Regions from separate parts of the Micromonospora halotolerans genome, predicted to be linked through region 3. Evidence: riboswitches for the same ligand, from Rfam matches in the RefSeq annotation. Region 3 holds a riboswitch; each other region holds the start of a gene.
The links. Region 3 has a riboswitch for cyclic di-AMP ahead of RMN56_RS11190 (C40 family peptidase). Riboswitches for the same ligand answer to the same signal wherever they lie in the genome.
Positions count from the first base shown of each region.

Region 1: linked by a shared signal. The riboswitch ahead of RMN56_RS01675 (C39 family peptidase) and the one ahead of RMN56_RS11190 (C40 family peptidase) in region 3 are both predicted to bind cyclic di-AMP.
Region 2: linked by a shared signal. The riboswitch ahead of RMN56_RS25240 (transglycosylase family protein) and the one ahead of RMN56_RS11190 (C40 family peptidase) in region 3 are both predicted to bind cyclic di-AMP.
Region 4: linked by a shared signal. The riboswitch ahead of RMN56_RS19270 (coiled-coil domain-containing protein) and the one ahead of RMN56_RS11190 (C40 family peptidase) in region 3 are both predicted to bind cyclic di-AMP.

Region 1 is NZ_CP134876.1:359,985-365,371, reverse strand. It holds gene RMN56_RS01690 (acyltransferase family protein) at 1-240, shown strand, start outside; gene RMN56_RS01685 (hypothetical protein) at 374-775, shown strand; gene RMN56_RS01680 (hypothetical protein) at 938-1,735, shown strand; cyclic di-AMP (ydaO/yuaA leader) riboswitch at 2,110-2,251, shown strand; gene RMN56_RS01675 (C39 family peptidase) at 2,453-3,295, shown strand; gene RMN56_RS01670 (alpha/beta fold hydrolase) at 3,400-4,149, shown strand; gene RMN56_RS01665 (CDP-glycerol glycerophosphotransferase family protein) at 4,158-5,387, opposite strand, start outside.
Region 2 is NZ_CP134876.1:5,363,515-5,368,901, reverse strand. It holds gene RMN56_RS25250 (M4 family metallopeptidase) at 94-2,151, shown strand; gene RMN56_RS25245 (YbaB/EbfC family nucleoid-associated protein) at 2,242-2,703, opposite strand; gene RMN56_RS25240 (transglycosylase family protein) at 2,840-3,544, opposite strand; cyclic di-AMP (ydaO/yuaA leader) riboswitch at 3,550-3,705, opposite strand; gene RMN56_RS25235 (LLM class flavin-dependent oxidoreductase) at 4,055-5,387, shown strand, end outside.
Region 3 is NZ_CP134876.1:2,363,328-2,368,714, forward strand. It holds gene RMN56_RS11175 (zinc metalloprotease) at 1-665, shown strand, start outside; gene RMN56_RS11180 (pyridoxamine 5'-phosphate oxidase family protein) at 753-1,298, opposite strand; gene dcd (dCTP deaminase) at 1,377-1,955, shown strand; gene RMN56_RS11190 (C40 family peptidase) at 2,016-3,053, opposite strand; cyclic di-AMP (ydaO/yuaA leader) riboswitch at 3,067-3,202, opposite strand; gene RMN56_RS11195 (N-acetylmuramoyl-L-alanine amidase) at 3,460-5,387, shown strand, end outside.
Region 4 is NZ_CP134876.1:4,044,129-4,049,515, forward strand. It holds gene RMN56_RS19255 (STAS domain-containing protein) at 2-361, shown strand; gene RMN56_RS19260 (SRPBCC family protein) at 489-941, shown strand; gene RMN56_RS19265 (hypothetical protein) at 966-1,475, opposite strand; gene RMN56_RS19270 (coiled-coil domain-containing protein) at 1,572-2,648, opposite strand; cyclic di-AMP (ydaO/yuaA leader) riboswitch at 2,654-2,784, opposite strand; gene RMN56_RS19275 (cation diffusion facilitator family transporter) at 2,928-3,842, opposite strand; gene RMN56_RS19280 (HelD family protein) at 3,933-5,387, opposite strand, start outside.

The DNA.
Region 1 (5,387 bases), 2.0 Mb from region 3:
GGCGACTGGGGCACGGGCCTGGGCGGCTGGTCGGGCCCGCTCGCGGTGCTCGCCTTCCTGCTGGTCAACCTCCTGCTCGCCGCCGCCCTGCACCGGTGGGTGGAGATGCCCCTGATGCGCCGCCTCGGCCCGCCGCGCCGGGCCCGCCGGGCGCCGGCGCCGCGGATCCCCGCGCCGCGCGCGGCCCCCGGCACCCCGACCAGACCCGTCGAGTACGCCGGACGGCGCGACCCGGGCTGAGCCGGGCACGTCCGCCGGCCCGGTTCTCGCACCCGCCGCCTGTCCACCGTGGCCGGTGCCGAGTGCCCGGTGCGGCACCGCGACACGCCCGCGCGACGGTGCGATGTGGCGTCATCGGCGGTAGTTTGTACCCGTGCTGCCGATCGCGCTCACCTGTCCCGTGTGGTGGGTGGCGCGCTGGACCGCCCGGACGCTGGCCACGCTGGCCGTGCTCGTCGCCTGCTCGTTCGGCGCGGCCACGTTGCCGCTCGGCGGGCCCGCGACCGCACCGGTGGCGGCCACCGTGGTGGCCTCCGCCGAGGGTCTGTCCCTGCGCGCCGACGCCGCCGGGCAGCTCCGGGCCGCAGCCGACCCCGCCACCCCCGGCACCGGGCAGGACGTCCGGGGCCAAGCCGTCGACGCGCCGGCCCTGCCGGCGGGTCAGCCCCGGCCGGCGGCGACGCCCGGGGCCGTGACCCGCGCGGCGGACCGGTCGCTCGCCCTCGCCGGGCTGGTCCCGGCCACCGTCGGCTCCCGGGCGCCGCCCGCCCGCTGACCCCGCCCGCGGGCCGACGGCCCGCGCCCGCCGCACGCACCGAACCTCACCCCCGCACCCGCCCGCCGGGCGGCCCGGCGGCACCCGTTGCCGCCGCGCCCGCCGCCCTGCGCGGTCGTGCGGACACCTCTCCACCACGTTCTCTCCCGTGAGGTGCCGACCATGCCGCAGACCGTTCTCTACCATTTCCTCACCGAGGTGCCCGAGGCCGCCGCCATCTGGTCGGCCCTGCTCCTGCTCGCCCTCGGCCTGCTCGCCGTGCTGGTCGCCCGCCCGGAGCGGGACGGCGCTTCCGATCCGGCCCCCGACCCGGCCGTGGAGGCGGCCGCCCGCCGGGCCGACCTGCGCCGCTACGCCGACGAGGTGGCGGTGGCCGCCGCCGGCGCCGCGCAGACCGCCCGGCGGCGCCGGGAGCAGTGGCTCACCGCCCAGGACGAGGCCGACCGGGCCTGGCGGGCGTACGACGAGGCCGAGGCCGCCGCCCGCCGCCTGGCCCCCGCGGCGGCCCTGCCCGCGCCGCACACCCCGCGCACCCCGGCCGAGTACGCGGCCCGGGAGCGCTGGCTGCACCACGCGGCGATGACCGCGCACTGGCGGGGCGACCTGAGCGCGCGGCAGCTCGCCGACGTGCTGGCCCACCGCAACGGGTGGGACCCGCGCCGGCACCCGGCCGAGCAGGAGATCGTCCTGGCCCGAGCGGTACGCGAGAGCCGCCGGGCGGCCTGGGCGGCGGCCGCGGAGCGGGAGCGGCGGGCCTGGCGGGACGCCGAGCTGGCGGCCGAGGCGGCGCGGACCCTGTCCGCCGAGTCCTACGCGGCGGCCACCGCGCTCCGTCCCGGCCGTGCCGAGGACCCGGTCGCGGCGGTGGAGGGCCGTGACGACGCGGCGACGACCCGGCTCCCGGTCCCGGTGCCGGCCGCGGTGCCCGGCGCCCGCTGGCGCCCCGCCCGTGCCGGCTGACCCGGACCCACTCGCGAGGACACCGCCCGGGACGGCGGCACGCCGGGCCCGACCGGTGCCGCCCCGGGCGGAGCGACGTCGACCGAATTGTTATCCGAAATGTGGTGAGCCCGATCACGGGCATCCCGGAAACGGTCATCGAGGACAGAGCGGCCGATCGACGACCGCAATTCCGCGCCGGTCGCCACCGAATGTCCGCTTTCCGCCGTGCGGTGCCGCCGTAACTGCTCGTCCCATTGAGTGAAGTGAGTGACGACTGCTCCGGTATCCGTAGTCGTGCACGAGGTTTACGCAGGTGGGAGCGCTTGGCAGCAGGAGTGCCCACCGGTAGTGTCGGCGCGTCCGGAGCGGTTTCCGATCGCAAGAGGCGACGCCGCGCCGACCCGCCTAATCGTGCTCACACGAACCGGGGACCCACAGCAACACCGGGGTGAATCCGCGGGCCACGGCTCGCGGTAGGGCGTACTTCCCGCCCGAATCCGTCAGCTAACCCGGTCGGCGGTCACGGAAGGAGTGCCATTCCTCGTGCTCACCACCCCCCGCTCGTCCCCCCGCCTCCACGGCATCGTGGTGCCGGCGCTCGCCTGACGGCGACCTGACCCGGCCACCCCCCGACCGCCCGGCCCCCGGGCGCTCCCCTTCCGCGGCGACCCGCCGCCCCGCCAGCGCGCGTGAGCTCCTCCGCGCGTGGGGCCGGTGTGTGCCGCGCACGCTCCCGTGGAGGAACCCGTGAAGCATCACCTGAAGCGTCAGCTGCGGCGTCTCGTGACCGAGCGCCCGTACCAGATCATCGCCGGCTCGGCCGCCGCGCTCGTGCTGGCCGGCGGCGCCGGCGCCGCCCTCACCGCCGCCGACGAGGCCCCGGTCCACCGGGAGAACACCGCCGCGGTCGCCGAGCTGGGCTCGCGGCTCGGTGAGGTCGCCAGCCGGGGCGAGGCCCGGGTCGCCATCCCGTCGCCGTCCGCCTCGCCGAGCGCGTCGCCGTTGGTCGCGAAGGCCGCCGCCAAGGCCACCACCGACCCGGACACCACCCGGAAGGCGAAGCCGAAGCCGCCGTCGACCAAGGTCCTCGACTACGAGTACCAGGCGCAGACCCAGTACTGGAACTGCGGCCCGGCCGCGGTGCGGAACGCGCTCAGCGCGAGCGGCGTCGAGACCACCCAGGAAGCGATGGCCGGCCCGCTCGGCACCACCGAGAGCGGCACCAACTCGGCCGAGGACACCACCCGCGGCCTGAACCAGATGGTCAAGGGCAACCCGTACCGGACCCACATGTTCGGCGGCTCGGCGAGCCCGGCCGAGATGGACCAGCTCCAGGCGGACGTGGTCAAGGCGATCACCGATGGCCGGGGCGTGGTGGTCAACGTGGCCGGCGACGCCACCGACACCGACGGCGGCTGGCACTCGTTCCCGGGCGGCCACTACATCGCCGTGGTCGGCTACAAGAACGACGGCCGGACCGTCCGGATCGCCGACTCGGCGAACCCGGCGCTGCCCGCGTACTGGGTCAGCACCATCGACCTGGCGAACTGGGCGGCCACCCGCGGCTACTCCGCCTGATCGCACCCTTCCCCGTCGGGCACCGGCTCCACCGAGCCGGTGCCCGACGTCGTCGTGCCGGCCGCTCTCGCGCGTCGTGTCCGTCCGGTGGCACACTGCGCCCTATGGGCGACACGACGGGTACCCGCCAGCTGCTGCTGCACGGCATGGGCGCCACCGGTGAGGTGTGGCTGCCGTGGGCGCCGCTGCTGGAGCGCCACTGGGCGGGGCGCTGGCTCGCCCCCGACCTGGCCGGGCACGGCTGGTCGTCTCCGCTGCCGGAATACTCCTTCGAGGCCCTGGCCCGGCGGGTGGTCGAGGGGTTCGGCCCGGTGGCCGAGCGGCTCGGCCCCCGGGACCGGCTCGTGCTGCTCGGCCACTCGCTCGGCGGGGTGGTGGCGCTGGCGCTGGCCGCGCGGTCGCGGCGGCTGCCGGTCGACGCGGTGGTCGGGCTCGGCATCAAGGCCGTCTGGTCCCCGGCCGACCTGGAGAAGACCAGCGAGCTGGCCGCCCGTCCGGTGACCTGGTTCGCCACCCGGGACGAGGCGGCCCGCCGCTACCTGCGGGTCTCCGGGCTGGCCGGGCTGTTCGCCCCCGACCACCCCGTGGTGGAGGCGGGGTTGCGCCGGGAGGACGGCCGGTGGCGGCTGGCCATGGATCCGGCCGCCTTCGCGGTGGGGGAGCCCCGGCTGCCGGCGCTGCTCGCCGCCGTCGACGTCCCCGTGCTGCTGGCCCGCGGGGAGCAGGACCCGATGGTGACCGACGCGCAGCTCAAGGAACTGGGCGTCCCGGTCGCCACCCTGCCCGGCCTGGGCCACAACGCGCACGTCGAGGACCCCGCGGCGGTGCTCGCCCTGCTCGACGCGTACCTCTGACCGTCGGGTCAGGCGGCGGGGGAGGGGACCGGGGAGCCGTCGCGCGGGGCGGGCGCGGTCGGGACCGGCGCGAGCTGCCGGCGGGCGGCGTCGAGGAAGACCTCGGCGTACGACTCGGCCGGGAAGTCGCCCAGGTAGCGGGCCCGGGTGGCCCAGCGCGCCGCCGCCTTCGGGTCGGTGTCCAGCAGCCCGGTCAGCACCTCGTCCACGTTGGACATGTCCCGGCGCAGCACGTAGCCGGAGCCGGCCAGCGGGAACCGCGCGACGAAGTCGTCCCCGTCGACGCCCATGTCGGTGACCGCGTATGGCTTGCCCGAGTAGAGCCAGTCGGAGATCACCCCGGAGACGTCCGAGACCAGGGCGTCGGCCCGGTTGACGCACTCGGTCAGGGTCAGCTCGCGGGCGGCCGCCGCGCCCCACAGGTGCGCCCGCCCGGTCCGGGCCCGGTCGGCGGCGAGCAGCTCGGTGAGGCGGGCCAACTGCCGGGCCGAGGCCGGGTTCTGGGTGGTGTACGGGTGCGCCCGCAGGATCACCGTGGCCCCCCGGTCGAGCAGCCGGCGGATCAGCGTCTCGGCCACCGGCAGCGAGCAGTAGTCGGCGTCGGCGTGGTGCCCGGTCCAGGTGGGGGTGTACAGCACGGTCGGGTGGGCGAGCCCGGTGACCGGCTCCCGGCGTACCTCGATCGCCTCCACCTGGGGCCGGCCCACCACGACGAACTTCTCGGCGGGGATCTCCACGCCGGCCCGGGCGTACCGCTCGATGGCCGCCGGCCCGGCCACGAAGATCTTGTCGAAGATCGCCGAGACCGGGTTGGCGCTGGGCGCCTTGTCGCTGTCGCCGTGGTGCAGCTGCACGTGGGTGAGCTGCGCGAAGCGGATGCAGTGGCTGTTCTTCGCGCCGTGGTTGACGTAGAAGGCCGCCCGCAGGCTCGGCACCAGCGCCTCGTCCATGGTCTTCAGCGTGGGGCAGAAGACCACGGGCGCGCTGGTGGCCGCGGCCACCGTCGGGAGGAACTCGGGCTCGCGCAGCAGCACCAGGAACGGCCGGCCGATCCGCTCCAGGTAGGGCAGCCACATGGTGACCTGGTACTCGGAGCCGGGCGGGGCGGAGAAGTAGAGCAGGAACTCGGGCTGGTGCCGGCGCAGCGCCCGGCCCACCGGGCCGCCGCCGGCCGGCGGCCGGAACCGGCGCCGGGCCAGGTCGAGGCCGACCGCGCCGCAGCCCGCCCCCACCAGCAG
Region 2 (5,387 bases), 3.0 Mb from region 3:
CTCGGAGAACGGCCGTCACCCCGCCTCACCACACCGCGCCGCCCGTCCCCACCGGGCTCCGTGCGGCGCGCCTAGGAACAGGAGCGAACCCCCTTGAAGCTCTCACCTCGCCTCGTCGCGCTCTCCGGCGCGGCGGCGGCCGGTCTGCTCGCCGCCGGCACCGCCGCGGCCGTCCAGGCCGCGCCGCCCGGCCCCGCCGCACCCGACGCCGCCCAGGCCCGCGCGATCGCCGCCGACTCGGCGCGCGCGCTGGTCGCCGGCCGGCCCGCCTACCTCCACGCCAGCTCGGACGACGCGTTCGTGCAGAAGGCGGTCATCTCCTCCGAGGGCACCCAGTACGTGCCCTACGAGCGCACCTACAAGGGCCTGCCGGTGGTCGGCGGTGACTTCGTGCTGGCCACCGACACGGCCGGCAACCTGAAGTACGCCTCCGTCGCCCAGCAGCAGGCCATCGGCAGCCTCGCCACCACGCCGAAGCTGACCTCGGCAGCCGCGACGAAGACCGCGCGCGCCCAGCTCAAGACGGTCAGCACCGTCGAGGGCACCAACCTGGTCGTCTACACCCTCGGCGCCCGGCCGGCGCTGGCCTGGGAGACCACGGTGCGGGGCACCGGCGCCGAGGGCCCGAGCCGGCTCACGGTCGACGTCGACGCCGTCACCGGCGCGGTGCTGCGCACGCAGGAGCACGTCGTGCACGGCACCGGCACCGGGGCGTGGAACGGGCCCAACCCGCTGACCTTGAACACCACGCAGTCGGGCGGCACGTACTCCATGAAGGACCCGACCGTCACCAACCTGAGCTGCCAGGACGCCGCGAACAACACGACGTTCAGCGGCTCCGACGACGTCTGGGGCAACGGCACCGCCACCAACAAGGAGACCGGCTGCGTCGACGCGCTGTTCGCCGCGCAGACCGAGCACAAGATGCTCGCGCAGTGGCTGGGCCGCAACGGCGCCAACGGCAGCGGCGGCTACTGGCCGATCCGGGTGGGCCTGAACGACCAGAACGCCTACTACGACGGCAGCCAGGTCCAGATCGGCAAGAACACCTCGGGCCAGTGGATCGGCTCGCTCGACGTGGTGGCCCACGAGATCGGCCACGGCATCGACGACCACACGCCGGGCGGCATCTCCGGGGGCGGCACGCAGGAGTTCGTCGCCGACACCTTCGGCGCGGCCACCGAGTGGTTCGCCAACGAGCCGTCCAGCTACGACGCTCCCGACTTCCTGGTCGGCGAGAAGGTCAACCTGGTGGGCAGCGGCCCGATCCGCAACATGTACAACCCGTCGGCGCTCGGCGACCCGAACTGCTACTCCAGCAGCATCCCGGGCACCGAGGTGCACGCCGCGGCGGGCCCCGGCAACCACTGGTTCTACCTGCTGGCCAACGGCAGCAGCCCGACCAACGGCCAGCCGGCCAGCTCCACCTGCAACGGCAGCAGCGTCACCGGCCTGGGCATCCAGAAGGCCATGAAGATCATGTACAACGCGATGCTGCTGAAGACCTCGTCCTCGTCGTACCTGAAGTACCGGGTCTGGACGCTGCAGGCCGCGAAGAACCTCTACCCGACCAGCTGCACCGAGTTCAACGCGGTCAAGGCCGCCTGGAACGCGATCAGCGTGCCGGCGCAGACCGGTGAGGCGACGTGCACGGGCAGCACCCCGACGCCGACCGCCACGACCACCCCGCCGTCGGGCAGCTGCACCGGCCAGAAGCTGGCCAACCCCGGCTTCGAGTCGGGCAACGTGAGCTGGAGCGCCAGCTCCGGCGTCATCACGAACGACACCGGCCAGGCGGCGCACGGCGGCTCGTACAAGGCCTGGCTCGACGGCTACGGCTCGACGCACACCGACACCCTCACCCAGTCGGTGTCGATCCCCGCCGGCTGCCGGGCGACGTTGAGCTTCTGGCTGCACATCGACAGCGCGGAGTCGACCACGACCACCGCCTACGACAAGCTGACCGTGAAGGCGGGCAGCACCACGCTGGCCACCTACTCCAACCTCAACCGGGCCACCGGCTACGTGCAGCGGTCCTTCGACGTCTCGTCGCTGGCCGGCACCACCGCCACCATCTCGTTCAGCGGCGTGGAGGACAGCTCCCTGCAGACCTCCTTCGTCGTCGACGACACCTCGCTCACCCTGAGCTGAGCCACCGGAGCGGCCGGCCGTCGTCCTCCCGACGGCCGGCCGCTTCGTCGTCTCCGCCCGCGGGACGTGGCCGGTCGATCGCGACCGCGGTCAGACCGGGTGGGTCGCGCGGGGGCCGGCTGCGCCGTCGCGGCGGATCCGGGCCGCGACGCCCTCCATGGCCCGGCTGAACCGCTCCATGTCCCGCGCGGACTGCTCCGGCAGGCCGCCGAGCCGAGCGGCGAGGGCGTCCACGTCCGCCCGGGCCGAGGCGCCGACCCGCGCGTCCAGCTCGGTGAGCGCGGCGTTCACGGCCACCACGAGGTGCCCGCACAGGGTCTCCAGGGGCTCCCCGGCCAGCTCCGGGTCGACGGTGAGGGACTCCAGCCGGCCACCCTGGACGGCGACGGCGCGAACCCGGCCGCCGGCCGCATCGCCCTCGGCGCGGAGCAGCTGGGCCGGCGCGCCGTCGGCGTGCTCTACGGCCCGGGACCGCATCGCGGAGAGCGCCTGTTGCGTCCTGGTCAGCAGCTCGTCGAGGCTCGCGGCCGCGGAGAACGAGTCGTTGGTCATATCCGCGCTTTCTTCACGTCTTTCCGAGCACCGTGACGATAGCAACCGGCCCCGGCGTGGAACGCCCGGCCGGGAAACCCCGGCCGGGCGTTCGTGGTGCGGTGGACCGGCCCGCGCGGGCCGGGTCCGGTGGGGCTCAGCGCAGGCGCAGCTTCTGGCCCGGGAAGATCAGACCCGGGTCGTGGCCGACCACGCCCCTGTTGCGCTCGTAGAGGGCGCGCCAACCGCCGGCGACGTCCTTCGCGTCGGCGATCTCGGAGAGGGTGTCTCCGGGCCGGACGAGGTAACTGCCGGCGCCGCCGGTGCTCGGCGTGGTGCGCCGCTCGCCGTGGGCGGCCGGCCGGTCGCCCCGCGACGACCGCTCCGAGGTGGCCTTCTTCGTCGTGGCCTTCTTCGTCGTGGCCTTCTTCGTCGCGGCCTTCTTCGTCGCGGCCTTCTTCGAGCCCGAGTCGCTGGCCGAGTACCTCTTGGTCGAGCCACCCTTCTTGCCGCACACCGGCCAGGCGCCGATGCCCTGTCCGTCGAGGACCTTCTCGGCGATGGCGATCTGCTCGCCGCGGCTGGCCAGGTCGGCCCGGCTGGCGTACCTCTGGCCGCCGTAGCCGTTCCAGGTGCTCCGGGTGAACTGGAGCCCGCCGTAGTAGCCGTTGCCGGTGTTGATGTGCCAGTTGCCGCCGGACTCGCACTGGGCGACGGCGTCCCAGTTGACGCCGGCGGCGCTGGCCGGTGCGGCCGGACCGAGGAGGGCGGCGGCGCCGGTGGCGGCGCCGACGACGAGCGCCCCGACGGCGGTGCGACGCTGCGCGACTCGTCGATGACGGGCGACGTGTTCAGTTGCCATGTGGGTTTCCTCCACGCCGACGAGGTGAGCTGTCGGGTTCGGGCCGAGGAGCCCGGCCGCCGCAGGCGGCTTCACCCCGAGGTGTCGTGCACCGAGGAACGTATGGGTCCCCCGCTCCCGCCCGAGTTCAGGTACCACCGGGCCGGCGGCGGGATTAGGCGTTGCCGGCCCGTGGTGTCCGCGATCGCGAACGGACTCGACGTTAGGAACGGTTTGTCCCGAACGCCCACTTCTTGTGAAGTTCTTCACCCGGCCGAGCGACGACCCCGTCCGTCGGCTTGCGGAACCGTCGAATCTGTCGTAGCGGCGCGGCCGTGGGCGAATTTTCCCAGCTCACAGCAGTTTTCTCGCGTTCCGGCCGAAGAGGACGCCGAGCGGCGCCGGGTCCACCGTGGCGAGTGGCCGCGCCGGGCGTCGTGGACCCCGGAGCCGGTGGGTTCCCCGGCCGCCGGGCAACACGGGGGGCTACCGTGGGCAGGTTCGCGCAAGATCGGCACGAGGCGGCGAGGCATGAGCGACCACGGACACGAGCTGGCCTTCGGCGGCTTCCTCACCCCGAGCGCCGGGCGGCCGGAGCAGGTGGTGGCGCGAGCCAAGCTGTGCGAGCAGGCCGGCCTGGACCTGGTGACCTTCCAGGACCACCCGTACCAGCCCGGGTTCCTGGACACGTGGACGCTGATGTCCTTCGTGGCCGCGGCCACCAGTCGCATCACCCTCGCGGGCAACGTGCTCAACCTGCCGCTGCGCCAGCCGGTGGTGCTGGCCCGCAGCGTGGCCAGCCTGGACCTGCTCACCGGCGGCCGGGTGGAGCTGGGGCTCGGCGCCGGCGCCTTCTGGGAGGCGATCGAGGCGGTCGGGGGCCGGCGGCTCTCCCCGGGCGCGGCCGTGGACGCCCTCGACGAGGCGATCCGGGTGATCCGCGAGGTCTGGGACACCGAGCGGCGCGGCATGGTCCGGGTCGAGGGCGAGCACTACCGGGTGGTCGGGGCGAAGCGCGGGCCGGCCCCGGCCCACCCCGTGCGGGTCTGGGTCGGCGCGTACAAGCCGCGGATGCTGCGGCTGGTCGGCCGCCTGGCGGACGGCTGGCTGCCGTCGCTGGCGTACCTGCCGAAGGGGGCGGCGGAGCTGCCGGCGCTGAACGCGCTGATCGACGAGGCCGCCGCGGAGGCCGGGCGGGAGCCCGGCGCGGTGCGCCGGCTGCTCAACGTCACCGGCACCTTCGCCCGGTCCTCCGGCGGCTTCCTGGACGGCCCGCCGGAGCAGTGGGTCGAGGAACTGGCCGGGCTCGCCCTGGACCACGGCGTCGCCACGTTCATCCTCGGCAGCGACGAGCCGCGCGCCGTGCAGCTCTTCGCCCAGGAGGTGGCGCCCGCGGTCCGCGAGCTGGTCGCCGCCGAACGCACCACGCCGGGCAGCCGCGCCCGCGCGGTCGAGGAGCAGCAGGCCGCCGTCGCGGCCGGCGGGTCGACCGCGCTCGCGGTCACCCCCACCCCCGACCCGGGGGTACGCCTGAGCGCGCGCCGGCTGTGGGACGAGGCCACCCGGCCGGCCGCGCCGCCCGCACCGGCCGGGCACGTCTACACGCCGCACGGGCAGGCCGCCGGGCAGCACCTGGTGGACGTGCACGACCACCTGCGCCAGGAGCTCGCGCAGGTGCGCGACCTGCTGGAACAGGTCAAACGCGGCGCCGTGGCCCCGGGCGCCGCCCGCGCCGTGCTCAACGAGATGACCATGCGGCAGAACAACTGGACGCTGGGCGCCTACTGCGCGGCGTACTGCACCGTGGTGACCCAGCACCACGGTCTGGAGGACAACTCCATCTTCCCGCACCTGCGCCGCGCCG
Region 3 (5,387 bases):
TCCCCGTCGTCGTCCACGTCATTCAGCGGGACAGCACCCGGGCCGGCGGCAACATCCCGGACTCGATGGTGACCCAGCAGATCGCCGTGTTGAACACGGCGTACAGCGGTGGTACCGGTGGCGCCGCCACCGCCTTCAGCTTCCAGCTGACCAAGGTGCACCACGTCACCAACGCCGCCTGGTACCCGATCGTCGAGGGCTCCTCCGCCGAGCGCTCGATGAAGACCTCGCTGCGCGAGGGTGGCAAGAACATGCTCAACATCTACCTGGGCGAGCTCAGTGACGACCTGCTCGGCTGGGCCACCTTCCCGCAGCGCAAGCTCAACAGCATGGACGGCGTGGTCGTGCTGAGCGAGTCGCTGCCGGGTGGCACCGCGACCAACTACAACCAGGGCGACACCGGCACCCACGAGATCGGCCACTGGCTGAACCTCTACCACACCTTCCAGGGTGGGTGCTCCGGCTCGGGTGACAGCGTCTCCGACACCCCGGCCGAGGCCTCGCCGGCCTACGAGTGCCCGACCGGTCGCGACACCTGCACCGGCACCGGCAAGGACCCGATCACCAACTTCATGGACTACACCTACGACTCGTGCATGTACCAGTTCACCGCTGGTCAGGCGAGCCGCATGCTGACCGCCTGGAACGCCTACCGCGCGGCCTGACCGCCGCGCACCACGCGCCGGCGCCGGTCCCGTCCTCGGACGGGCCGGCGCCGCCTCTGTTCGGGCCGGAACCCACCGGGTACGGGGTCAGGCCGCCGAGCGGCGGGTGTCGAAGCCGTGCCGGCCGCGCCGGCCTTCCGGGGCGAGCGGGTCACGCCGGGCCGGGGCGTTGGCCCCCGGGTCGAGCCAGACGCGCACCTCGGGCCGGCCGGTGCCGGGGCTGGCCACCTGGTCGCGCCGGGTCAGCATCGCCGCGTCGACGGTGAACTCGAACAGCCGCCAGTCGCCCTGCGGCGCGGCGCGGCCGATCCGGGCCACCCGGGCGACGGTCGCCGGGTCGGTCACCGGGATGGCCCGGCCGGCCACGTAGGCCTCGTCGTCGCTCTCCTCCGGCGGGAAGGAGTGCAGCGCGTAGCGGCCGTCGCGTTCGAGGTCGCGACGCTTGGGCGAGTCGATGACGAAGCACCAGAGCCCGTCGTCGGTGATGACCGGGGAGACCGGGTGCACGCGCGGGCCGCCGTCGGCGCGGACCGTGGCGAGGTAGCCGAAACCCGGCCCGTACTGCTGCAACAGGAGGCGGATCTCGTCGGCGAGTCGAGGCTCGTCGGCGGCGAATTCGGACCAGGAAGCCATGCGGACATTCTATCGAACAGGTGTACGAAGATGTAGTCCGACACGCAGGTCACCCGTACCGGTCGCTATGGTGTTCCGATGCTGCTCTCCGACCGCGACCTGGTCTCCGAGATCAAGGCGGGCACGCTCGCGCTGGAGCCCTTCGAGCCCACGCTGGTGCAGCCGTCCAGCATCGACGTCCGTCTGGACCGGTTGTTCCGGGTCTTCAACAACCATCTCTACACGCACATCGACCCGTCCGTGCAGCAGGACGATCTCACCTCGATGGTGGAGGTGCCCGAGGGCCAGCCGTTCGTGCTGCACCCGGGGGAGTTCGTGCTCGCCTCCACGCTGGAGGTGATCTCGCTGGGCGACCAGCTCGCCGGGCGCCTGGAGGGCAAGAGCTCGCTGGGCCGGCTCGGCCTGCTCACCCACTCGACCGCCGGCTTCATCGACCCGGGCTTCTCCGGTCACGTCACGCTGGAGCTGTCCAACGTGGCGAACCTGCCGATCACGCTCTGGCCGGGCATGAAGATCGGCCAGCTCTGCATCTTCCGGCTCTCCTCGCCGGCCGAGCACCCGTACGGCTCGGCGGTGTACGGCTCGCGCTACCAGGGTCAGCGCGGCCCGACCCCGAGCCGCTCCTGGCAGAGCTGGCGCACCTGGCCGACCCGCTGACCGACCGGCAGGCCGGAGCGGCGCAGGGGCCCCCGCGGCGCGGGAGCCCCTGCGGACCGGTCAGCCCGGGCGGCCGTAGCTGTTGATCTGGCCGTCGTCGACGCGCTTCATCGTGATCGGCTTGCCGGACTGGGAGGCGTGCACCACCCAGCCGTCACCGACGTACATGCCGACGTGGTGCAGGTCGCTGTAGTAGAAGACGAGGTCACCGGCGCGCAACTCGCTCCGGCTCACCCGCCTGGTCACGTCGTGCTGCTGCCGGGCGTTGTGCGGCAGCGAGACGCCGGCCTTGGCCCACGCCGCCATGGTGAGGCCCGAGCAGTCGTAGTGGTCCGGGCCGGCGGCGCCCCAGACGTAGATCTTGCCGATCTGGGCGCAGGCGAACTTGACCGCGACGCCGGCCGGGCCACCGGGGTAGCCGGCAGGGCAGGGCGCCGGGCGCAGCGGACCGCCGCCGCCGTTGCCGTAGACCTTGAGGCGCAGCTTCTGGAGCTTGACGATCTCGGCGTCGATCTGCTTCTTCTTGGCCGCGAGCTGGGCCTCGGTGCGCGACAGCTCGGTGATCATCTCGTCCAGCGGCTGCTTCTTGGCGGCGAGCTGGTCGCGCAGCTCGGCGACGGTCCGCACCTGCTCCTGCTGGCGGTTCGCGAACCGGTCGAGCAGGGCGAGGCCGTCGACCAGCTCGCTCGGCGACCGGCTGCCCAGCAGCGCGTTGACGGTGGAGAGGTTGTTGTCGCCCTTGTAGGCGTCGGCGGCGAGCCCACCCACCTGGCCGAGGGCGGCGTCCACCCGGGCCTGGAGCGGGGCGATCTGCTTGCCCAGCGCGGCGGCCTGCTTCCGCTTGGCGGCGAGCTGCTCGCGCGTGGCGTTGACCTGTTCGATGACCGGTTCGAGCTTGTTCCAGTCCTGGTCGATCTGGCGCTCGATCTCGGTGACCGACGGTTCGGCGTGTGCCGCCGTGGCGCCGCCGGTCAGGACGACGGCCGCGCCGACCAGGGCGGCGAGGGCGGTGGTGCAACGGGACCAGCGGGAACGCGGCGCAGCCGTCGATCGGTCGAACGACCGGACCGACGGTGGCCGCGGGGCATGGTGTGCCACCGGGCTTCCGTACTCCTTCTTCCTGGCCGCCTACCGGGTTAGCTGACGGGTTCGGGCGGGAAGGGAGGCGCCCTACCGCAGTGACTGCGGATTCACCCCAGTTACCTGGGTCCCCGGCTCGCCCGGAGGCGACTCGGCGGTGTCGGACCGTCACCACCCGGGTTGGACGGTGAAGCTCGCGGCCGACGATTGACCAGAGTAGAGAGCGTCGTTATCGTTCCGCAACCCAGGACGCCGTGACACTCCGTACGGCCTACCTGCCCGGAATGAAGGATTTCTTCACACGAGATTACTTGGCGGAAAGGTATTGACCCGGAGGGTGCGCGGGGTGAGGGTGAGGACGCAGTGACCCCCATCCCTGTCTGGAGGTTCGATGCACCTCTCACCCCCGCCGTCGGGCAGACGGATGCTGCTGGCAGCAGCCGTCGCGGCTGCCACCGCACTCGTGGCGACCGGCCCGGTGGCAGCCCAACCGCTCACCGCCCAACCCGCCAGCGACCGCCAGGATCAGTACGCCGCCGCCGCGACGGAGTACGGCGTGCCGCAGAGCGTCCTGCTCGGCGTCTCGTACCTGGAGTCGCGCTGGGACACCCACCCGGGCCAGCCGAGCACCAGCGGCGGCTACGGCCCGATGCACCTCACCGACGCCCAGCACGTCCTCGCGACGCCGGCCAGCGGCCACGTCAGCGAGGACGAGGACCCGCGGGGCGACGACTCGCGGCCGCTCACCCTCAACCCGGCCACCGCGGCCGCACCTGCGGAGGACGTGCTGCCGCAGGCGTCCCTGCAGACGCTCGACGCCGCCGCGGCGCTCACCGGCCTCGCCGAGGAGACGCTGCGCACGGACGCGGCCGCGAACATCCGGGGCGGGGCGGCGCTGCTCGCCTCGTACCAGAAGCAGTTGGGCTCGCCGGTCGGCGCCGCCACCGACCCGGCGGCCTGGTACGGCGCGGTGGCCCGCTACTCCGGCGCGGACACCGAGGACGCGGCGGCGGCCTTCGCCGACGAGGTCTACGACCAGCTCGGCCTGGGCGCGGCCCGGACCACCGACGACGGCCAGCGGGTGACCCTGGCCGCCACCGCGGTGAAGCCGGACCAGTCCGGGCTGCACCGGCTCGGGCTGCGCCGGGCCGAGCGGCCGGACGGCCTGGAGTGCCCGGTGCGGCTCGCCTGCGAGTGGATCCCCGCGCCGTACGAGGAGTATTACATCCCCAAGACCAAGACCTGGGACTACGGCAACCACGACATCGGCAACCGGCCTGCACAGCAGAAGCTCGAGTACATCGTCATCCACGACACCGAGGGCTACTTCGGCCCGAGCGTGAACCTGGTGAAGGACCCGACCTACCTCGGCTGGCACTACACGCTGCGCTCGGTGGACGGCTACGTCGCCCAGCACATCAAGGCCAAGGACGTCGGCTGGCAGGCGGGCAACTGGTACGTCAACGCCAAGTCCATCGGCATCGAGCACGAGGGCTTCGCCGGGCACGGCACCTGGTACACCGAGGCGATGTACCGGGCCTCCGCCAAGCTGGTCCGCCACCTGGCGCTGCGCTTCCAGATCCCGCTGGACCGGCAGCACATCATCGGCCACGACAACGTCCCCGGCACGGTCGCCGGAACCGTGGCCGGGATGCACTGGGACCCGGGCCCCTACTGGGACTGGTCGCACTACTTCGACCTGATGAAGGCGCCGTTCCGGTCCACCGGGAACGCGCACACCGGCCTGGTCACCATCGACCCGGACTTCGCCGCCAACCAGCCGGCCTTCTACGGCTGCAACCAGCAGCCGCCGGGCGTCCCCGACCCCGTGCCGCCGGCCGCCCCCTGTCCGCTGCGCGGCTCGTCCGCGGTGATCCTGCACACCGCGCCGAGCGCGACCGCCCCGCTGGTCAACGACCTCGGGCTGCGCCCGAACGGCACGCCGGACACCATGTACATCTCCGACCACGGCGCCCGCGCCTCGGCCGGTCAGACGTACGCGGTGGCCGACGTGCAGGGTGACTGGACGGCGATCTGGTACCTCGGCCAGAGGGCCTGGTTCTACAACCCGGCCTCGGCGCCGACCGCCAAGTGGTCGACGGGCTTCGTGGTGACGCCCAAGCCCGGGAAGACCACCATCCCGGTCTACGGCCGCGCCTACCCGGAGAAGGAGGCCTACCCGGCCACCATCCCGTTCCAGGGTGTCTCCCCGCTCCAGTACACGTTCTCGGCCGGCCAGCGGTACACGCTCGGCGGCGTCCTCCCGAGCGAGTACTACCGGGCGGTGTCGTTCGACGGTTCGGCTCCGGACGACCGGACGGTGGTCCGTGGCGACACCAAGTACGTGCAGAT
Region 4 (5,387 bases), 1.7 Mb from region 3:
CGTGAGCCTGTCGATCGTGAAGTCGGTGCTGCCGGGTGGTGTGGTCCAGATCGCCCCGCGAGGGGAGATCGACGTCGACACCGCGTACGAGGTGCGGGAAGCGATCGCCGAGGTGCTCGCCAAGGGCCGGCCCTCGCGGATCGAGCTCAACATGCGGCTCGTCACCTTCATCGACTCCGTCGGCATCAGCGCCATGGTCGCCGGCTTCCAGACCTGCGAGGTCAGCGGCGTCAAGCTGGTGGTCACCGAGCCGAGCCGCTTCGTGCACCGGCAGCTCTGGGTGACCGGCCTGCTCGGCCTCTTCGGCGCGCCCGAGCCCTGGTTCGCCGACAGCACCCCCCAGGTGCTTCCCGGCGCCTGATCGACCTCACCCCTCGCTGATCGAGTCCCGCTCGCCGACCTACCGCCAGCCGGGACCTTCGACCCGTTGCCAGCCCGGCTCCGGTACGGGACGATCGTGCGAATCCACGACGGCGAGGGGGTGCCGCTTGCTCAGCAGCGACAGCTTCAGCTACACCGTGCAGGCCCGGTGCACGAGGGCCCACGCGGTGGCTCTGCTCGGCGACCTGAGTCGGCAGGGTGAGCTGCATCCGCTGATCGTCCGGGTCCGTCAACTGCCGGCCCGTCCCGGGGCGCTGGCCAGCTACGCGATCACCGACCGGCTGGCGCTCGGCCCGCTGCACTTCCCGGTCACCTACCAGGCGGACGTGCTGGTCGCCAACGAGGACGAGGTCGTGACGGTGGCGCGGCAGCAGCCGGCCACCACGGTGCGCAACCACACCCGGCTGCGCGACGAGCCGGACGGGGTGGTGCGCATCGACGTGGAGATCACCCTCTCCGCGCCGGCGCCGCTGTTCGGCTACGCCTTCCGGCAGGCCCGTGCGGCCCACCTCGGCCTGGCCAGCCGGCTCGGCGCCACCCTGGAGGGGCAGGCGTCCTGACCCGGCCACCGGCGGCGGCGCGGCTCAGCCGCGGCGCCCGGCGGACACCGGTCGCCGGACCGTCGGGCGCGCCGGCCGGAGCCGCCCCCACGGCTTGTAGGTGGACAGCACCGTCACGACGAGCAGCAGCGTGCTGGAGACGGTGGGGGCGACCACCAGGTCGACGCGCAGGTGGTCGTCGGCCGCTCCGGCCAGCTCACCGAGGTGCCGGACCCGCGGGGTGAGCAGGAGCAGCACCAGCGTGAGCACCACGGTGGTGACGGCGAACTTCACCAGCACCCAGCGCCAGCGCAGCAGCCCCCACGGGGTGAGCAGCGCGCTGGCGAGCCCGACCAGCCAGACGAGCACGCTCAGCGGGGCGAACAGCCAGGTGACCAGCAGCGCGGCGGCCGGGTAGACCACCTCGGGGTCGGCCCCGCGCAGCCCGGCCACGCCGAGGGCCAGCAGCACCAGGTCGGCGCCGAGCCACCCCAGCGAGGTGACCAGGTGCAGGATGAGCAGGGCCTTGCGCCCGGCGGGGGAGAGTCGAGTCATGCCCCCGATGCTCGGCCGTGGCGGGCGCCGCGTCGTGGGCCGCGCGGCGACACCCGGCCTACGTCGTGGCGCGTAGGCCGGGTGCCGGAGCGCGGATCAGTACACCGACAGGTGCACGTGGTTGGTGTGGTCGCTGGACGGGTCGCCGTTGCCCCCGCTGTACGACTTCCAGCCGCTGCTGGGCAGCCAGATCTGTTTGAACCAGATCACGTAGAGCACGGCGAGCGCGTCGGCGTTGCGGATGAAGTAGGCCGCGAGGTTGTTGCCGTACGTCTTGTCGCCGCCGGTGGCCACGCCGCCGAAGCCGCTCTTCTGCGCGGCGAAGTCGCAGGCCCGCCCCTTCGGGTGCTCGCCCGAGCCGCTGGGCCGGTGGCAGGAGACGTAGCGGGTGAAGCCCGCCGCCTTGGCCTGCTGGAGCGCGTGCAGCGTACGCGGGGTGATGCAGCCGTCGGCCGGGGTCGGGTCGTCGACGCTGCACGACTCCGACGGCCAGGAGCCGTCGGCGTTCCGCTTGGCCGGCTTGGCGTTGGCCGAGGAGGTGCCCTGCACGCTGCCGCCGCCGCTGCTGGACGCCCGGTTGTTCGCCACCTCCAGGGCGCGTTCGGCCTGCTGCTTGCGCTTGGCCATCACCGCGACCTGCTTGCGCTGCTCCTGGATCTCGCCGGTGAGCGCGGTCTGCGTGCGGGTCGCCTTGTCCCTGGTGTCGAGGAGGTCGCGGAGCGCCCGGTCCTCGTGCGCGGCCACCTGCTCCAGGGCCGCGGCGCGGTCCATGAAGCCCTCCGGGCTGGTGCTGCCGAGCAGCGCCGCGGCCGTGCCCAGCCGCCCGGACCGGTACGCCACCCCGGCGATCTCGCCGACCTTCGCGCCGCGCACGGTCAGCTCGGCGTTGACGGTCTTGAGCTGGGCGGTGAGTTGCTGCTGCCGGGTCACCGAGCGGTTCAGCGCGGTGCGTGCGTCCAGCCAGCCCTTGCTGGCCGCGTCGAGCTGGGCGCGCAGCGCGGGGGTGCCGCCCTCGTCGTCGCCGGGCGCGGCGGCGAGCAGGCCGGTCGGGGAAGCGGCCGTGGTCGCCGAGGCGGGGGAGACCGGCGCGGTCACGACGCCGAGGGCGAGCGTCGCGACGAGCAGGGCCGCCAACCGGGCGGCCGTCCGTCGTACAGGTGCCACTGGGGGCATTCACGTGTCCTTCCGTCAACCGCCGACCGGGTTAGCTGACGGGTTCGGGACGGAAGATCCCTACCGCTGACGCGGATGCACCCCACGAACGTGGTTCCCCGGCTCGCCCGTGCGGGCGATTAGGCGCTGGCCACCGCGGGCGCCGCTGGGCGCCGCCCGGCGGGGGCCGCGGTCGAGCCTACCGGCGCTGTGCCGGGGCGGCTCTGCTGGTGGGAGCCGGTGTCCCGGACAAAACCGGCATAGGTGCACAATAACCACTTGGATTTAAGATTGCCCTAATTACCACTCGACTGCGCCGCACGCGCCGGGAGACGCTCCGGGTTCGATCTGCAACGTGGCGTGATCGATGGAGAAGTCCTCGTGCAGGGCGGTACGGGCGGCCGTCAGCACCTCGCCGACCTCGGCGCCGGGGGCCATGGTCAGGTGCGCCGACGCCACCTCCATGCCCGAGGTGAGCGTCCAGACGTGCAGGTCGTGCACCTCGGCGACGCCGGGCACGGCGGCCAGCCGGTCGTGCACGGCGGTCACCTGGAGGTGCTCCGGGGCGGCCTGCACCAGGATCCGGACCGCGGCCCGGCCGAGCCGCCAGGTGCGGGGCAGGATGAACAGCCCGATCGCCACGGCGACCAGCGGGTCGGCCCACCACCAGTCGGTTATCGCGATGACCAGGGCGGCGCCGATCACGCCGAGCGAGCCGAGCAGGTCGCCCAGCACCTCCAGGTACGCCCCGCGCAGGTTGATGCTCTCCTCGGCGCCGGCGCGCAGCAGCGCGAACGCGCCGATGTTGGCGAGCAGGCCGAGCACCGCCACGGCGAGCATCGGCCCGGCGAGCACCTCCGGCGGCTCGCCGAACCGGCGTACCGCCTCGACCAGGACGTAGACGGCCACGGCGCCGAGCAGCACCGCGTTGGCCAGCGCGGCCAGCACCTCCAGCCGGTAGAGCCCGAAGGTGCGCTGCGGGTCGGTGTCGGCGTGCCGGGTGGCGGTGATCGCGGCGAGCGCCATGCCGATGCCGAGGACGTCGGTGAACATGTGCCCGGCGTCGGAGAGCAGGGCCAGCGATCCGGTCGCGAAGGCGGCCACCGCCTCGACCACCATCAGGGCGGTGAGCAGCGCGAAGGCGCCCCAGAGCCGACCACGGTGACGCTGCGCCGCGTTGGCCACCGCGCCGCTGTGGTCATGACCTGCGCCCACGCCCACACCCTCTCGTCCGCCGCCCCGGCCGGGCTCAATCTATGCTCACATCGCTATGTGTGCAAGTGAACGCCGGACGAGGCGCCGTCGTCACCCGACCGGGTCGAGCGTGGTGAGCCGCTGGGTGGCCCGGGAGAGCGCCACGTACAGGGTCCGGACCCCCGACCCCGGATCGGCCCGGATCTCGCTCGGGGCCACCAGCACCACCCCGTCGTACTCCATGCCCTTGGCCTGGAGGCTGGTCACCACCTGGAGCCGGCCGCCCAGGTCGCCCAGCCACCCGGCCACCTCGTCCCGGCGCGGCACCGGCGTGATCACGCCCACCGTGCCCTCGACCTCCGCGAGCAGCGCGCGCGCCGCCGCCGCGGTGGCGTCGGGCAGGTCGGCGGCGGGCACCGTCCGCTCGACGGGGGCCACGCCGGTGGAACGGACCGCGGTGGGCAGCGCCAGATCCGGGTGTACGCGGTGGATCTCCGCGGCCGCCACGGCGAAGATCTCCGCCGAGTTGCGGTAGTTGGTGGTCAGCTCGTACCGGTGGCGGCGGCGCCGGCCCAGCGCCTGGTCCCGGGCCCGGGCCAGCTCCTGCGGGTCGCCGGTCCAGGCGGTCTGCGCCGGGTCGCCCACCACCGTCCAGGAGGCCAGCCGGCCGCGCCGGCCGACCATCCGCCACTGCATCGGCGAGACGTCCTGCGACTCGTCGACGACCACGTGAGCGTAGTCGCGGTAGTCCTCCGGGCGCTCCCGGGCGGCGGCCCGGGCGGCGCGCTGCCGGTCGGCGGCCGTGCTCAGCTCCCGGACGCCGCCGGCCAGCAGGAACGGGTCCCGCTTCTGCCTCGCCCGCTGCACCGGCCGGCCGAGCAGCGCGTCCAGCTCGTCCAGCAGCGCCACGTCGGCGATCGTCAGCCCCTCCCCGTCCAGGCTCCGGTACGCCTCGGTCAGCAGCCGGATCTCGGCACCGGACAGGACGCCCCCGGCGTACCGGCGCAGCCGCTCCGGGCGCGCCAGCCAGCCCAGCACGTGGCGGGGGTGCAGCCGCGGCCACCAGGCCTTGAGGAACTCCCGGAACTCCGGCCGCTCGATGATCTCGTCCTCGAACGCGGGCTGCTCCGGGAGCCGGCCGATCCGCAGCCGGCGGGCCTGCGCCCAGAGCGCGGCGAGGACCGCGTCGAAGGCCGCCCGGCGCACCTCGTTGCGGCGCGCGCCGCGCGACAGCGTCCGGTCCCGGATGGCGTCCAGCTCCGCCCGCTCCAGCCGGAGCAGCTCACCCCGGTAGAGCAGGCGCAGCTCGCCGGGGGAGTCGGGCACCGCGTCCCGGACCGCCCGCTCCAGCACCCGGCGCATCCGCAGCGACCCCTTCACGGCCGCCACCTCGGGCGGGTCCGTCCGGTTCGCCGACACGCCGGGGAAGAGGGAACCCAGCGAGTGCAGGGTGGCCGTCTCCTCGCCGAGCGAAGGGAGCACCGAGGCGATGTACTGGACGAACACGCTCGACGGGCCGACCACCAGGATGCCGCCGCCGGCGTACCGGGCGCGGTCGGAATAGAG